4 regions of the Micromonospora sp. NPDC050200 genome follow, and region 3 is predicted to be linked to each of the others. Evidence: riboswitches for the same ligand, from Rfam matches in the RefSeq annotation. Region 3 holds a riboswitch; each other region holds the start of a gene.
What was found. A riboswitch is a leader RNA that binds a small molecule or an ion and turns the genes downstream of it on or off. The one in region 3 is predicted to bind cyclic di-AMP.
Positions count from the first base shown of each region.

Region 1: another riboswitch for cyclic di-AMP. It lies ahead of AB0I41_RS17980 (hypothetical protein); the one in region 3 lies ahead of AB0I41_RS06635 (C39 family peptidase).
Region 2: another riboswitch for cyclic di-AMP. It lies ahead of AB0I41_RS24970 (transglycosylase family protein); the one in region 3 lies ahead of AB0I41_RS06635 (C39 family peptidase).
Region 4: another riboswitch for cyclic di-AMP. It lies ahead of AB0I41_RS12150 (hypothetical protein); the one in region 3 lies ahead of AB0I41_RS06635 (C39 family peptidase).

Region 1 covers NZ_JBFALG010000024.1:78,954-83,042, forward strand. Annotated here, with positions in the region: gene AB0I41_RS17970 (heavy metal translocating P-type ATPase) at 1-770, opposite strand, end outside; gene AB0I41_RS17975 (YibE/F family protein) at 1,206-2,555, shown strand; cyclic di-AMP (ydaO/yuaA leader) riboswitch at 2,722-2,852, shown strand; gene AB0I41_RS17980 (hypothetical protein) at 2,857-3,876, shown strand; gene AB0I41_RS17985 (carbonic anhydrase) at 3,940-4,089, opposite strand, start outside.
Region 2 covers NZ_JBFALG010000044.1:28,481-32,569, forward strand. Annotated here, with positions in the region: gene nhaA (Na+/H+ antiporter NhaA) at 66-1,391, opposite strand; gene AB0I41_RS24970 (transglycosylase family protein) at 1,667-2,344, opposite strand; cyclic di-AMP (ydaO/yuaA leader) riboswitch at 2,344-2,518, opposite strand; gene AB0I41_RS24975 (peptidoglycan-binding protein) at 3,213-3,845, shown strand; gene htpG (molecular chaperone HtpG) at 3,897-4,089, opposite strand, start outside.
Region 3 covers NZ_JBFALG010000006.1:104,768-108,856, reverse strand. Annotated here, with positions in the region: gene AB0I41_RS06640 (hypothetical protein) at 1-973, shown strand, start outside; gene AB0I41_RS06635 (C39 family peptidase) at 1,087-1,914, opposite strand; cyclic di-AMP (ydaO/yuaA leader) riboswitch at 2,151-2,293, opposite strand; gene AB0I41_RS06630 (hypothetical protein) at 2,564-2,947, opposite strand; gene AB0I41_RS06625 (hypothetical protein) at 3,004-3,345, shown strand; gene AB0I41_RS06620 (hypothetical protein) at 3,518-3,925, opposite strand; gene AB0I41_RS06615 (acyltransferase) at 4,005-4,089, opposite strand, start outside.
Region 4 covers NZ_JBFALG010000014.1:28,892-32,980, reverse strand. Annotated here, with positions in the region: gene AB0I41_RS12155 (cation diffusion facilitator family transporter) at 170-1,084, shown strand; cyclic di-AMP (ydaO/yuaA leader) riboswitch at 1,226-1,357, shown strand; gene AB0I41_RS12150 (hypothetical protein) at 1,362-2,420, shown strand; gene AB0I41_RS12145 (hypothetical protein) at 2,539-3,048, shown strand; gene AB0I41_RS12140 (SRPBCC family protein) at 3,064-3,531, opposite strand; gene AB0I41_RS12135 (STAS domain-containing protein) at 3,756-4,089, opposite strand, start outside.

The DNA of each region.
Region 1 (4,089 bases), on a different contig from region 3:
GCGACGTAGAAGAGCCAGGCGGCGAAGCGGTCCGCCAGCACCTGCGCCCGCCCGCCGGACTGCTGCGCCTGCGTCACGAGACGCTGGATGCCGGCCAGGGTGGTCTGGTCGCCGACCGCGTCGACGCGTACCCGGATCGCCGAGTCGGTGGCCACGGTGCCGGCGACCACCCGGTCCCCGACGGCCCGGGGCACCGGTCGGGACTCGCCGGTGACCATCGACTCGTCCAGCTCGGCGGCACCGTCGACGACGCGCCCGTCGGCCGGCACCCGGCCACCGGGGCGGACCAGCACCACGTCTCCCACCCGCAGGTGGCTCACCGGCACCCGCTCGGTACCGCCCTGCGGCCCGACCCGCTCGGCGTCGTCCGGGAGCAGCGCGGCCAGCGCCGCGAGCGCGCCCCGCGCCTGGCCGATCGCCTTCATCTCCTGCCAGTGCCCGAGCAGCATGATGGTGACCAGGGCGGCCAACTCCCACCAGAAGTCCAGGTCGAAGGCGCCGAGGCTGGTGGCGAGCGAGGCGGCGTACGCGACGGTGATCGCCATCCCGATGAGCAGCATCATCCCCGGGGCCCGGTCGCGCACCTCGCGGACGGCGCCGACCAGGAACGGCCAGCCACCCCACCAGAAGACCACCGAGCCGAGCACCGGCCCGACCAGGGACCGCCCGGGGAACTCCAGGGAGTAGCCGAACCAGTCCATCACCAGGTGGCTGGTGGCGACCACGGGCAGCGTCAGCGCCAGGCAGACCCAGAACCGGCGGCGGAACATCTCCGGGTCGTGGCCGGCGTGCTTGTCGTGACCGGCGTGTTCGCCTCGGCCGGCGTGTTCGTCGTGGCCGGGAGGCCGGTCGGGCCCCGGGTGCCGAGCGTGGCCGGCGTGCTGGTCCATGCCCCAAAGATGCCCGGCGGACGCGCTGCCGGTGGTACGAACCGGGCGGACCCGCACCGACCCTGGCTACCATTTGCCGACCATGACACTCCGCCCGCAGCCACCGCTGCCCCGCGTACCGCGCCGGGGTCCGCTGCCGTGCGCGCCCGCCCGGGCGTGTCGCCACGCGGGCGATCGCGCCGCCCGTTCGCCGTCCGTCACCGTGCCGGCACCCGGCGGCGGGACCGGGGGTACGCGTCCCGGTGCGCACGTCCCGCCGGTGAACCGACCGGCCGGCTGACACGTACCCCGCTCTGGATCGTTGGGAGACTCGCAATGGGCGCCGACCACACCCGCCCCGCTCCGCCCGCCCCACCGGGGGTGCGGCGGATCCTCGTCGCGGCGGTGGTCCCGCTGTTCGTCGTCACGGTGATCGCCGCGCTGGTGCTCTGGCCGCGCGACTCCGGGCAGGCCGACGGCGGCACCGAGCCGCCGCGCCACCACGGCACGGTGACCCGGGTGGTGACCGAACCGTGCCCGCCGACGCCGGAGGCCCCCGAGGGGTCGCCCGGGGCGGCCGAGGGTCCGTGCGGGACGGTGACGGTCCGGGTCGAGCAGGGCCCGGACAGCGGCAGCCAGGTGGAGACCCCGGTGCCGGCCGGCCCGGGCGCGCCCAGTGTGGCGGTCGGCGACGAGGTGGTGCTGGTCCAGCTCTCCGACCCGGCCGACACCACGGCCAGCAGCTACCAGATCGCCGAGCACCAGCGGGGCAAGCCCCTGCTGCTGCTGGTGGCGCTCTTCGCGGCGGCGATCGTGGCGTTCGGCCGGCTGCGCGGGCTGGCCGCGCTGGCCGGGCTGGGCGCCAGCTTCGCCATCCTGCTGGCCTTCGTGGTGCCCGGGATCGCCGCGGGCGGCTCACCGCTGCTGATCGCCGTCACCGGCTCGGCGTTGATCATGTTCGTGGTGCTGTACCTGACCCACGGGATCACCGCGCAGACCTCGGTGGCGGTCCTCGGCACGCTGGGCAGCCTGGTGCTGACCGGGCTGCTCGGCACGCTGGCCACCGCCGCCACCCACCTGACCGGGTACGGCAGCGAGGAGGCCACCACGCTGTCGATGTACCAGCGCGACGTCGACCTGCACGGGCTGCTGCTGGCCGGCATCATCATCGGCTCGCTCGGCGTGCTCGACGACGTCACCGTCACCCAGGCCGCCACGGTCACCGAGCTGGCGCACGCCAACCCCGGGCTGTCCCGGACGCAGCTCTACCGGGCCGCCACCCGGGTCGGCCGGGCGCACATCGCCTCCACGGTCAACACCATCGTGCTCGCGTACGCGGGCGCGTCGCTGCCGCTGCTGCTCCTGCTCACCGCCGACAGCCGGCCGGTGAGCCAGATCCTCACCAGCGAGTTCCTGGCCCAGGAGATCGTCCGCAGCGCGGTGGCGACGCTCGGCCTGGTCGCCGCAGTGCCGCTGACCACCGGGCTGGCCGCGCTGGTGGCCACCGCCGGCCGTGGCCCGACGGCCGACCCGGCGCGGGGTTCCGGTCCGGCGCCCACGCCCCGCCCCTCCGTCGAGCGGGACGCGGCGCTCGAGGCGCTGAGCGCGCCGGGTCACGGCGGACCGTCCACCCCGGGCCCCGCACGGTGGCCCGACCCGGAAAGGAGCACGGACGCCGCATGGTGAAACTCCGCTGCGTGACCGACGACGACGCGGAACCTGACGAACGCGTCACTCGTCACGCAACGCCACGACGAAATAACGCGATTAGTCGGGTTCTGGACGTAGATCCCCGGCACGGCTGTCAGGTAACCTCGCTGCCGGCCACCGCCGAAGGCGCGCTGCGGCGCCTGCGGTGCCGCCGCCCAATCGCCGTACGGCGAGCCGGGGAACCAGGTACATGGGGTGAATCCGCGCGAGCGGTAGGGGCCACTTCCGTCCCGAACCCGTCAGCTAACCCGGTCGGCGGTCGACGGAAGGGAACACTGTGACGGCACCCCTGCGCCGCTGGTTGACACCGGTGGTGGCCGTGTTCGCCGCCCTGGCCATCCTCGCCGGGCCGACAGCCGCGATCGCCGCTCCCTCGACCCCCACCCCCTCGGGGCACGAGGAGGACGACGAGCCCAAGCTGCTCACCGACGTCATCGAGCTGCGCAACCGCGAGTACTCGAAGGCCAAGACGCAGCTGGGGAAGTCCAAGAAGCGGCAGCAGCAGCTCGGGCTGGAGGTGCGCCGCGCGCAGGACCAGCTGGAGGCGTTGCGGCCGCAGGTCTCCCAGATCGCCGCGCAGTCGTACCGGACCGGCCGGATCGGCGCGCTGGCGATGCTGCTGGAGAGCGACGCGCCGGACTCGTTCGTCAGGCGCGCCGCCGCGCTCGACGAACTGAACATGGTGAACGCGAAGAAGCTGGCCGAGGTCACCGCCGCCAAGAACCGCGCGGAGCAGGCCAAGCTGGCGCTCGACGCCGAGGTGCGCGAGCAGCAGAAGCTCGCCAACGACATGGCCCGGGAGAGCCGCGAGGCGGAGAAGGCGCTCGCGCTGGTGGGCGGCCGGGGCTTCACCGGCGGCCTGGTCGACGCGACGTCGCCGGTCGCCCGGATCGGCCCCGGCCGGACGGCGGACGGCGGCTGGCGCTCCGAGTCGCGCACCGAGAACGACCCGACCACCTCGGGCCTCATCACGCCGCGCACCCTGCACGCGTACAAGGAGGTCCGGCGGGCCGGCTTCAGCCGGTTCGCGGGCTGCTACCGGTCGGGCGGGCCGTGGGAGCATCCGAAGGGCAAGGCCTGCGACTGGTCGTTGCAGAGAAGCGGCTTCGCCCCGTGGTACAACAACGACACCCGGATGTACGGCAACAACCTCGCCGCGTTCCTGATCCGCAACGCCGACCGGCTCGGCATCTACTACGTCATCTGGAACCGGCAGATCTGGTTCCCGGCGACCGGGTGGAGGTCGTACAGCGGACCGTCGAACCACACCGACCACGTGCACATGTCGATGTTGTAGCGCACGACGCGTACCGAACGAGGGCCGTCCCCGGTGGGGGCGGCCCTCGTCGCGTCGGGTGGTTCAGCCGGCGACGGCGGCCGCGCGGTCGGCCTGGGCCGGTGCGGCAGCGGACCCGCCGGCGGCCACCGTCCGCACCTCGCCGGCGGTGAGCCGGTACGACATGCCGACCACCGCGCACCGCCCGGCGGCGACCGCACCGGCCAGGACGGC
Region 2 (4,089 bases), on a different contig from region 3:
TGGCACCAGCGGGTGGACGCACCGATCGGCTCTCAGCCTCCTCGGATGACCGAGCCCGGATCGGCTCACCGACCAGCGGCGTCGGTCTGCGACTCGTAGACGTCCGGGACGCCGTCCCGGTCGCGGTCGACGGTCTCCGCCTCGTGCACCCGCCGGTACAGGCGGGTACGGGCGCGGAGGATGAACGTCGCGAGCAGCGCCGAGAGCAGGGACCCGGCGAGCACGGCGACCTTCACGTGGTCGTCCCGCTCGCTGCCCAGGCCGAAGGCCAGCTCGCCGATGAGCAGGGACACGGTGAAGCCGATCCCGCCGAGCAGCGCCAGGCCGAGCACGTCGAGCCAGTTGAGGCCCTCGTCGAGGTCGGCACGGGTGAACCGGGAGACCAGCCAGGTGGCGGCCATGATGCCGACCGGCTTGCCGACGATGAGGCCGACGACGATGCCCAGCGCCACCCGGTCGGTCAGGGCGGTGGCCAGGCCGGCGACACCACCGACGGTGACGCCGGCGGAGAGGAACGCGAAGACCGGCACCGCCACCCCGGCGGAGATCGGCCGGAACCGGTGCTCGAAATGCTCGGCCAGGCCTGGTCCTGCATCCGGTCCACCGGCGGCCTCGCTACGGATCACCGGCACGGTGAAGGCCAGCAGGACTCCCGCGACGGTCGCGTGCACGCCGGACGCGTGCATCAGCGCCCACGTCACCGCGGCGAGGGGCAGCAGCAGCCACCAGGACCGGACGCGGCGCTGCACCAGCAACCCGAACACCGCCAGCGGCACCAGGGCGCCCAGCAGCGGCAGGACCGCCAGGTCGGCGGTGTAGAAGACCGCGATGATGACGATCGCCAGCAGGTCGTCGACGACCGCCAGGGTGAGCAGGAAGGTACGCAGCGCGGAGGGCAGGAACCGGCCCACCACCGCGAGGACCGCCAGCGCGAAGGCGATGTCGGTCGCGGTCGGGATGGCCCACCCCTTGGCCGCGCCCGCGCCCCCGCCGCTGGCGATGACGTAGTAGATGGCGGCGGGCACGAACACCCCGCCGACGGCCGCCGCGACCGGCACCGCGGCGCGACGCGGATCACGCAGGTCCCCGGCGACGAACTCGCGCTTGAGCTCCAGGCCGGCGACGAAGAAGAAGATCGCCAGCAGCCCGTCGGCAGCCCAGGTGGCCAGGCTGAGGTCGAGGTGCAGGGACGCCGGGCCGAGTCGGAAGTCGCGAACCGACTGGTAGCCGTCCGCCCAGGGCGAGTTCGACCAGACGAGCGCCAGCAACGCCCCGATGAGCAGGAGTGCCCCGCCCACGGTCTCCTTGCGGAGAATAGCGGAGATGCGGCTGGTCTCACCCCACGAGCGGCGGGCGAACAGGCTGGTACGGCGCCGGGTGGCGTCGGTCACGGAAACTCCTCGTCGGCAGGGGTCGCGTCATCCATCGCCGACCAGACTTCCCGGCACACCAGGGTCAACCCTATCCGCCGGACACGTCCGTCTCGGCGGTTGGCCGTGCTCGCGACCACTGGGAGGCGCTGCGGGCCCGGGCAGAGACACGACCGCCCGCACGTCCGCGAGAGCGGACCGACGTGCGGAACCACGGAGCGGTCGTCGACGCCCGACCGGTACGAGCCGGCCGGGCGTCGACGGTGGAGTCTGCCCTCGTTCAGGGCGGTGACGCCTCAGAGGCTGAGCTGCTGACCCGGGAAGATCAGCCCCGGGTCGGCGCCGACCACGCGCTTGTTGCGCTCGTACAGCGCGTGCCAGCCACCGGCCAGGTCCCGGACGTCGGCGATCTTCGACAGGGTGTCGCCCGGCCGCACCACGTACCCGTCGCCGGTGGCCGCGGGCGCGCTGCGCCGCTGGCTGCGGGTGCTGTGCTGCTCGCCGCGCGAGGACCGCTGCGTGGAGGTGGCCTTCGACGAACTGCGCGACCCGGAGCGCCGCTCCGACTTCTGCGACTTCTCCGATGTGGTGGCGTAGCTCTTGGTGGAGCCGCCCTTCTTGCCGCAGGTCGGCCAGGCGCCGATGCCCTGACCGTCGAGCACCTTCTCGGCGATCGCGATCTGCTCGCCGCGGCTGGCCAGGTCGGCGCGGGCGGCGTACTTCTTGCCGCCGTAGCCGGACCAGGTGCGCTGCGAGAACTGCAGGCCGCCGTAGTAGCCGTTGCCGGTGTTGATGTGCCAGTTGCCGCCGGACTCGCACTGGGCGATCGCGTCCCAGTTGACGCTGGCGGCGCTCGCCGGCGACGCCGGCGCCAGTACGGCGGCGATCCCGGTTACCGCGCCGACGGCGAGCGTGCCGACGGCGATGCGGCGCGAGCTGACCCGTCGGTGACGGGCGGTGTATTCAGTTGCCATGGTGGATTCCTCCACGCCGACGAGGTGAGCTGTCGGGTTCGGGCCGAGGAGCCCGGCCGCCGTGGGCGGCTTCACCCCGAGGTGACGGTGCACCGAGGAACGTGTGGGTCCCCCGCTCCATGCCCGGGTGACAAGGTCCACCAGCCGGCGGCATGGATTAGGCGTTACCGGCCGTGGTGTCCGCGATCGCGAACAGGAACGACGTTAGGAACTGTTTCGGGCGATTGCCTCCTTCTTGTGAAGTTCTTCACCCGGCTGAGCGACGACATCATCCTTGGAGTTGCGGGCCGCCCGGCGGTGCTCTACAAGGGCCCGCCGGAAACCCGTCACGACTGGGCCGAAAGCCCTGCGGCGAGCGGCGGATCAGGTGCTGGCGCGTCGCCGTCTCCGCTGGTCGGGCGGCCCCGATCGGCGGCGCGCGCTGTCGGACGGCCAGCGTTGCCGCTGATTGGGGCCGCGACGGCCGGCCATCCGCGAGGGGGAGGGCCTTCATGGACACCGTCAGCATCGACCCCGACTATTTCGTCGCCACCGTGGACGAGGACGACGACCCGGAAGCCTGGTCGGTGACAAGGTCGACGTCGACCTGGCCGCCGTGCTCGAAGAGGAGGAGTGAGATGGGCGTACACCTGGCACCCGTGTTGCGGGTGCTGCGGGAGGAGATCGACACCCGCTGGCCGCACCGCGACCACAGATCAGATGGCTGGTTTGGCAACGCCGATCATCAAACCCGCCGCAGCGCCACGACCCGGACAATGATGATCAATCGGTCAACGCGGTCGACGTCGACGTCGACGGCATCGACCCGCTGCTGGTCATCCGGCAGGCCGTCACCCATCCGTCCACCCAGTACGTCATCTACAACCGGATGATCTGGAGCCGTACCCGCAGCTTCCGGCCCGCCCGCCACACCGGGCCGAACCCGCACGACAAGCACCTGCACGTCAGCGTCAGCCACCAGCGGAGCCTGGAGGACAGCCGCCGGCCGTGGGGCATCGCCACCGCCAAGGTGGCGCGGCTCGGCGACCGGGTGCTGCGCGACGGCTGCCGGGGCGGCGACGTCCGGGAACTCCAGACCACCGCCGACCGCCTCGGGGCCCGGCTGACGACCGACGGGGTGTTCGGGCGGGCCACGGCCGCCTGGGTGCGGTCCTTCCAGACCGCCCGGAAGCTCACCGCGGACGGGGTGGTGGGTCCGAAAACCGTGGCGGCCCTGCGCGCGGCCGTCAAGCCGGCCCCGGCCACGCCCACCGGCCGGCCGGCCACGTGGGCGTCCGGCGGTCGCCCGGGCTCACGCACCCTGCGCCGCGGCAGCAACGGCACGGACGTGGCCTTCGTCCAGCGGTTCGTGGGCGCGAAGCGGTGCGGTCCGGCGAGCGGCACCTTCGACGCGAAGACCGAGGCGGGAGTCCGCTGGTACCAGGGGATGCCGAGGCTCGCCGTGGACGGGGTCGTCGGCCCGGCCACCTGGGCCGCGATGGGCGTGCGGGCCGGCTCCTGAGCCGGCGGCCCCGACCGGGTGCTCCCCCACCCGGCCGGGGCCGTCGTCGCGTCAGAGGGTACGGGCCAGCCGGTCGGCGAGGACCCGGGCGAACCGGGCCGGGTCGGCCAGGTCGCCGCCCTCGGCGAGCAGCGCCATGCCGTACAGCAGCTCGGCGGTCTCGGTGAGGGTGGGCTCCTCGCCGCCGCGCTCGTGCGCGGCGCGCAGGCCGGTGACCAGCGGATGGGTCGGATTGAGTTCGAGG
Region 3 (4,089 bases):
CCCGAGCGCGCCTGCGTCGGCGCGTTCGACCGAGCCCGGCGACACTGCGGTCGCGGCGGCGGACCGAGTCCTGCGGGTCTACAACAACAACATCGAGAACCTGGTCGTCAACAACCCGGACGGGACGTGCACCCGGATCTCCGGGCCGGATCACCTCACCTCGATGCTCGTGGACGACAACGGCGCGACGGGCACCGCCGGCGTGGTGGCGCCCGACATCCTGATCGTGCAGCAGGTTCGCGGCACCGGCCAGGCCGAAGCGTACGCCGACCAGTTGTCGGCCAAGTTCGGCTATCCCGCCGGCACCTATGGGGCAATCGTGGCCTGGAGTGACCCGGAGCCGTGGGGCAGCACCCACAATTGCAGCTCGCAGAGTCTCGGTGACCTCAAGAAGAAGCAGACCAACGGGATCATCTGGAACACCAGGACCCTCAGCCTCGCCTCCGGCGACATTTCCAAGTACTGGAGCGCTGGCTGGCTGAAGCCGGGCACGGCCTACAACAACGGCGCCGGGTGCACCCTGTACAAGCCGCCGAACAGCGACCCGGACACCACCGACTACTACAAGTGGAAGCGTACGAGCGCCATCGCGGCCAGGTTCACCATCAAGGCGACCGGCACCACAGTGTTCGCCGCCACCATGCACCTGCCGCAGGAGAACCGGCAGAATGCGTGTGCGGGCGATGGCTACACCGGAATCGCCAACACCGGCATCCACATTGGCGCCGACGCCACCAGCCTGATGAGCGCGTCGACGATCCGGGTCGTGGGGATCGACGCCAACCGCACGGGCATCGCGCCGACCACGCTGAGCGGCTTCGGCATGACCGGCTACGGATCGAAGGCGACCAACGGCTCGAGCAAGATCGACTATCTCTTCATCGAGGGCAGCGTGCGGCCGTCGAGCATCGACCACACAGTGAGCGGAACCAAGTCGAATCACCTCGCCCTGCACGGCTTCATCAACTACTGACACCGCGGTCGACCGCCCGCGCTCGGACGGTCGCGCCGGTGCACCACCCACGCGTCCAAAACGCCTCGGACGCCGGGCCGGAGGGAGCCGGCGCCCGAGGCGCGGGGACGGGATCAGGCGGAGTAGCCGCGGGTGGCGATCCAGTTCGCCAGGTCGATGGTGCTCATCCAGTACGACGGCAGGTTCGGGTTCGCCGAGTCGGCGATCCGGACCGTCCGGCCGCCGTTCTGGTAGCCGACCACGGCGATGTAGTGGCCGCCCGGGAAGGAGTGCCAGCCGCCGTCGGTGTCGGTGGCGGTGCCGGCGATGTTCGCCACCACGCCCCGCCGGTCGTTGATCGCCGCGATCACGTCGGCCTGGAGCTGGTCGATCTGCGCCGAGCTCGGGGTGCCCGCGAACATCCGGGTCCGGTACGGGTTGCCCTTGACGAACTGGTTCAGGCCCCGGGTGGTGTCCAGCGCGGAGTTGGTGCCCATCTCGGTGGTGCCGAGGGGGGCCTCCAGCTCGTACTGGGTCCGCTCGATGCCGGCCGCGCTGAGCGCGTTGCGCACCGCCGCCGGACCGCAGTTGTAGTAGGTGGTCTGCGCCTGGTAGTCGTAGTTGAGGACCTTGGTCGACGGCGGCTTCGGGGCTGCCGTGCGGGTCAGGTCCGGGTCCGCCGTGGCCTTGGCGGCGCTGGGCGACGGCGAGGCGCTGACCGAGGGCGAGGCGCTGGCGGACGGGGTGGTGGCGACGCGGGCCTCGCTGCGGGTGGCGACGTCGTCCAGCCGGGGCGCCACCTCGGCGACGGCAGCCGAGGCCTGCTGGGCGGCGGGCGCCTCGCCGGTGGACAGGGTGGCGGCGCCGGAGACCAGCACGAGCGCGGCGGCCGAACCGGCGACGAGCTGGTACGGCCGCTCGGTGGCCAGCCGGCGCAGCTGCCGCTTCAGGGGGTGCTTCACGTGTTTTCCTCCACGGTACGAGGGCGGGAGCGGCGTGCCGGACCGGCGCGTGACGGGATGTCACCCGCGGTGTGAGGACCGGTGTGGGGGCCGCTCGGCGGGGTGCGCCCGGTCAGTGGCCGGGCGGCGGGGTGGATGCCGGGATCAGCGCGCGAGGGCGCGGCGGACCGGCGGGAGCACCCCGGTACCGAGGTGGGGAGAGAACCGAGGGATGCGAGCGGGCTGCACGAGGATGGAACTCCTTCCGACACCGCCTACCGGGTTAGCTGACGGATTCGGGCGGGAAGAGAGCCCTACCACGGGCCGTGGCCCGCGGATTCACCCCGGACGTGCATGGGTCCCCGGTTCGTGGAAATCCACGATTGAGCGGGTCGGCGCGGCGTCGCCTCTTGCGATCGGAAACCGCACCAGACCGGGGCGACATTACTGGCCGGTCGGCGTGCCCGCAAAGGGCTGTCAGCTGCGTAAACATGATCAGGGCAACGAATTTGCGGTACAGTTCGGCACTGACGTCACTCAATGGGACAGGCGGCTTTTCGGGAACCAACGGGCCGCAACCGGACGACCTGGCGGCAACCACTCCGGATCGCCGAGGCCGATGTCACCGGCTGTGCCCGGATGACCGGTTTCCCGATTGGCGTGACGTGACTCACGGCAATCCGGGTAACGATTTGGACGCTGGCCGCGCCGTCAGCCCACCCGGGGCGGGCCGCCAGCACGCCGCGGGCGCGGTACGCGCCGCCGCCGTCGCCGCCCGCGGGGCGGGCACCCGCACCGGACGCAGCCGCTCCGCCGCCGCGTACGCCTCCACGGCCAGGGCGCGGGCCGCCTCGGCGGCCAGTTCGGCGTCCCGCCACGCCGACCGCTCCCGCCCGGCCGCCGCCCGGTACGCGTCCCGCCGGCCGTCGCGTACCGCCCGGGCCAGCAGCGCCTCCTGCTCGACGGGGTGCCGCCGCGGGTCCCAGCCGTCCCGGTGCGCGAAGACGTCCCGCAGCCGCTCCACCGGCAGCTCGCCCCGCCAGTGGGCCGCCACCACCGCCTGGTGCAGCCAGCGCTCCCGTCCGGCGTACTCGGCCGGGGTGCGGGGGGGTGCGCGGGGCGGGCAGGGCGCCGGCGCCGGCGAACCGGCGGGCGGCGCTCTCCGCCTCGTCGTACGCCTCCCCGGCCCGGTCCACCGCCTCCTGGGTGGCCAGCCAGGCTTCCCGCCGCCGGCGCGCGGTCCGGGCCGCGCCAGCGGCGGCGACGGCGACCTCCTCGGCGTACCGGCGCAGGTCCGCCAGCTCGGCGGCCGGGGACGGGTCGGCGGCCGGCTCCTCGGGGGCGCCGTCCCGTTCGGGGCGGGCCACCAGCACGGTGAGCACGGTCAGGGCGAGCACGAGCAGGGCCGACCAGATGGCGGCGGCGGTCGGGACCTCGATGAGGAACTGGTAGAGGACGGTGTTCACGGGTCGGCACCTCCCGGGAGCGGGATGCGGAAGAGGACTCCGCACGCCGGCCCGGGAGGCGACGGGGCAAGGCCGGAGGGGGCGGCGCCGCGTGCCGGCGGGCGGGTGCGGTGGTGAGGTTCTCGAAGGCGCGGTCGCGGGTCGCCCCCGCGTGGCGGTCAGCCGACCGGCGGGGCGCGGGGGCCGGTGGCGCCGGCGGAGCGCCCGGTCAGGGGCAGCGGCGGCGCGGTGACCGGGCGGGCCGGGCGGGCGGCCGGGTCGACGGAGGCGACCGGGTCGAGCGGAGCGGCGTGCGGGCCGGCGAGGGCGTGGCCGGTGGCCGGGGCGTCCCCGACCGGGAGCGTCACGGACGGGACGCCGGCCGCGCGGACGGCGGACACCTCGGGCACCGCCGGACCGGCGAGCGGCTGAGCGCCCGCCGGGGTCGCGGCGGCGGGCAGCACGCCGCCGTCCGGCCCGGCCGGACCGCCGAGGGAGAGCGCGGCCGCCACGGCGAGGCTGGTCAGCAGCCGGGAACTCCAGCGCGCCACCCACCACAGAGGACTGGTGAGCGCGACCGGGAGCACGGCCCCACGCTACCGCCGATGCCAGCCGATCGCAGCGCCGCCGGGCGTGTCGTCGCGCGCCGACCAGGGTGGACGCGGCTCAGTGCGGGTCGCGCGGGATCGCGTACTCGATCGGTCGGCCGGCCGTCGCGTCGTCGGCGGCCGGTCGCGGCGCCGGCGTGGCG
Region 4 (4,089 bases), on a different contig from region 3:
CCCGCCCGGAATCCGCGCACTTTCCGAGAAAGAGTGGCCATTCCGCCCGCGGAGACCACTCTTTCTCTGAAAGTGCGGCGCATCGGGGGCCGATTGCCGGGTTAGTTGCATACATAGCGATGTGAGCATAGGTTAGGTCTGGTCGGCGGTGGCGACGGAAGGTGTGGGCGTGGGCGCAGGGCATGAGCACCACGGGTCGGTCGCGAACGCGGCGCACCGCCACCGGGGGCGGCTCTGGGCGGCCTTCGCGCTGCTCGCCGCGCTGATGGTGATCGAGGCGGTCACCGCGTTCGGCACCGGCTCACTGGCCCTGCTCTCCGACGCCGGGCACATGTTCACCGACGTGCTCGGCATCGGCATGGCCCTGGCCGCCATCACCGCCACCACCCGCCGCGACGGGGACCCCCAGCGCACCTTCGGGCTCTACCGGCTGGAGGTGCTGGCCGCGCTCGCCAACGCCGTCCTGCTCAGCGGGGTGGCGATCTACGTGCTGATCGAGGCGGTACGCCGGTTCGGCAACCCGCCGGAGGTGCGTACCGGCCCGATGCTGGCGGTGGCGGTGCTCGGCCTGCTGGCCAACCTCGTCGCGTTCGCCCTGCTCCGCGAGGGCGCGCAGGAGAGCATCAACCTGCGCGGGGCGTACCTGGAGGTGCTCGGCGACCTGCTCGGCTCGCTCGGCGTGATCGGCGCCGCGCTGCTCATCGCCGGCACCGGCTGGTGGTGGGCCGACCCGGCGGTGGCGGTGGCGATCGGCCTGTTCATCCTCCCCCGCACCTGGCGGCTCGGCCGGGCGGCGGTCCGCATCCTGGTCCAGGCCGCCCCGGAGCACCTCCAGGTGACCGCCGTGCACGACCGGCTGACCGCCGTCCCCGGCGTCGCCGAGGTCCACGACCTGCACGTCTGGACGCTCACCTCCGGCATGGAGGTCGCCTCCGCCCACCTCACCATGGCCCCGGGCGCCGAGGTCGGCACGGTGCTCGCCGCGGCCCGGAGCGCCCTGCACGAGGACTTCCACATCGAGCACGCCACCCTCCAGATCGAGCCGGGCGCCGCCCCCGGCGCGTGCGGCCAGGTGGAGTGGTGACAAAATCGGGCACCTGTTATCCCGTTATGTCACCTACACCACGATTACCTCCAGTACCCTCAGTCACGAAACGGGCGGGTGTCACACCCGTACCGGTAGGCTCGGTCCCGGCCTCCGCCAGGCGGCACCCACCGGTGCCGGCGGTGACCGCCGCCTAATCGCCCGCCCGGGCGAGCCGGGGAACCATGTTCGTGGGGTGCATCCGCGTCAGCGGTAGGGATCTTCCGTCCCGAACCCGTCAGCTAACCCGGTCGGCGGCTGACGGAAGGACATGTGCATGCACGTACGACGTACCACCGCCCGGCTGGCGGCCACGGTCGTCGCGACGCTCGCCCTCGGCGTGTCGTCCGCGCCGGTCCCGGTGGCCGCCGCTCCCCCCGCCACCCGGCTCGCCGCCGCACCCGGCGACGACGAGGGCGGCAGCCCCGCCCTGCGCGCCCAGCTCGACGCGGCCAGCAAGGGCTGGATCGACGCCAGGGCCGCGCTGGAACGCTCCACCAAACGGCAGCGGGAGCTCACCGAGCAGCTCAGGACGATCGAGTCGGAGCTGACCGTCCAGCACGGCAAGGTCGGCGAGATCGCCGGCGTGGCCTACCGGACCGGCCGGCTGGGGCCGGTGTCGGCGCTGCTGAACAGCTCCAGCCCGGAGGGCTTCCTGGACCGGGCGGCGGCGCTGGAGACCGTCGCCGCCAACGAGGACCGGGAGCTGCGCGGCCTCATCCGGACCCGCGACGAGGCCACCCGCACCCGGGCCGCGCTCGACAAGGAGATCGTCGAGGAGCGCAAGCAGGTCGCGGTGATGGCCAAGCGCAAGCAGCAGGCCGAGCGGGCGCTCGCGGTGGCCGCCGCCGACAAGCCCGCCACCACCGCCACCGCCGGCTCCAACCGGGGCACCTCCACCGCCACCGCCCGGCCGGCGCCGCGCAACTCCGACGGTTCCTGGCCGCCGGAGTCGTGCAGCGTCAACGACCCGACCCCGGCCAACGGCTGCATCACCCCGCGCATGCTCAACGCACTCCAGCAGGCCAAGGCCGCCGGCTTCACCCGGTACGTCTCCTGCTACCGGCCCAGCGGGTCGGGTGAGCATCCCAAGGGGCGGGCCTGCGACTTCGCGGCCCAGAAGGACGGCTTCGGCGGCGACGCCACCGGCGGCGACAAGACGTACGGCAACAACCTGGCCGCGTACTTCATCCGCAACGCCGACCGGCTCGGCGTGCTCTACGTGATCTGGTACCGGCAGATCTGGCTGCCCAGCAGCGGGTGGAAGTCGTACAGCGGGGCGGGCGGAGACCCGTCCAGCGACCACACCAACCACGTGCACCTGTCGGTCTACTGACCGACCCCGACGGGGCCCGTCCGGCGCGGACGGGCCCCGCGCCGTACGCGCCCCGACGTACGCCGAATGTCGCCGGTCGGCCCACGACAGGCCGCGGCGCCCGGACGAGCATCAAGGCATGACCCGACTCTCCCCCGACGCCCGCAAGAGCCTGCTCACCCTGCACCTGGTGACCGCGCTGGGCTGGCTCGGCGCGGACCTCGTGCTGCTCACCCTCGGCGTCGCCGGGCTGCGCGGGGCCGACCCGGGGGTGGTCTACCCGGCGGCGGCACTGGTGGCCACCTGGCTCTTCGCGCCGCTGAGCGTGCTGGTGTGGCTGGTCGGGGTGACCAGCGCGCTGCTGACCCCGTGGGGGCTGCTGCGCTGGCGCTGGGTGGTGGTCAAGCTGGGGCTCACCACGGTGATGACGGGCCTGGTGCTGTTCGCGCTGACGCCGAACCTGCGCGCCGCCGCCGGACCGGACGCCACCGCACACCAGCGGATCGACGTGGTGGTCGCCCCGGCGGTCTCCACCGGCCTGCTGGTCACCATGACGGTGATCTCGACGTGGAAGCCATGGGGCCGGACCCGCCGGGCCGTCCCGTCGCGCCGCCGGCCGGCGGCGGCCACGGCCGCCGGTCGCCGCTGAGCGGGGGCCAGCGCCTCAGTTCGGGACCGGACCGCCCTCGGCCTCCCGGTCCAGCACCGCGCCGAGCCGGCTGGCCAGGCCCAGGTGCGCGGCGCGGGCCTGGCGGAACGCGTACCCGAACAACGGTGCCGGGGCGGAGAGGGTGATCTCCACGTCGATCCGGAGCACGTCGCCCTCCTCCCGGAGCCGGGTGTGGTTGCGCACCGTCGTGCCGGGCTGCTGCCGGGCCACCGTGACGATCTCGTCGTCGGAGACCACCAGGACGTCGGCCTGGTAGGTGACCGGGAAGTGCAGCGGCCCCAGCTCCAGCCGGTCGGTGATCGCGTAGCTGGCCCGCGCGCCCGGACGGGTCGGCAGCCGGCGCACCCGGACGATCAGCGGATGCAGCTCCCCCTGGCGGGCCAGATCGCTCAGCAGCGCCACCGCGTCCGCCCGCGAGCAGCGCGCCTGCACCGTGTAGCTGAACGACTCCCGCCGGACCACTCCACCCTCCCACGCCTCGTCGGTCGCCCGATCGTCCCGTACCAGGGCCGGGCTGGCAACGCCAGGCGGCAGGACGGTGTCCGGGCGGGGAATCCGCCGGCGACGGCCACGGGAGGCGGGGCATGGACGGGTACGACGGAGGAGCGGGCACGTGATGGTCTTCGCGCCGATGCCCCGGCGGCGGCGCGGTGATGATCAGGCAGCCGAGGCGGACCGGGGTGCGGTCAGGCGCCGGGAAGGACCTCGGGGGCCGCGGCGCCGGCGAAGTAGGGCTCCGGAGCGCCGAAGAGGCCGAGCAGGCCGGTGACCCAGAGCTGCCGGTGGACGAACCGGCTGGGCTCGGTGACCACCAGCTTGACGCCGCTCACCTCGGCCGTCTGGAACCCGGCGACCATCGCGCTGATGCCGACCGAGTCGATGAAGGTGACGAGTCGCATGTTCAGCTCGACCCGGGCCGGACGGCCCTTCGCGAGCACCTCGGCGATCGCCTCACGCACCTCGTACGCGGTGTCGACGTCGATCTCCCCCCGCGGAGCGATCTCGATGACACCACCAGCC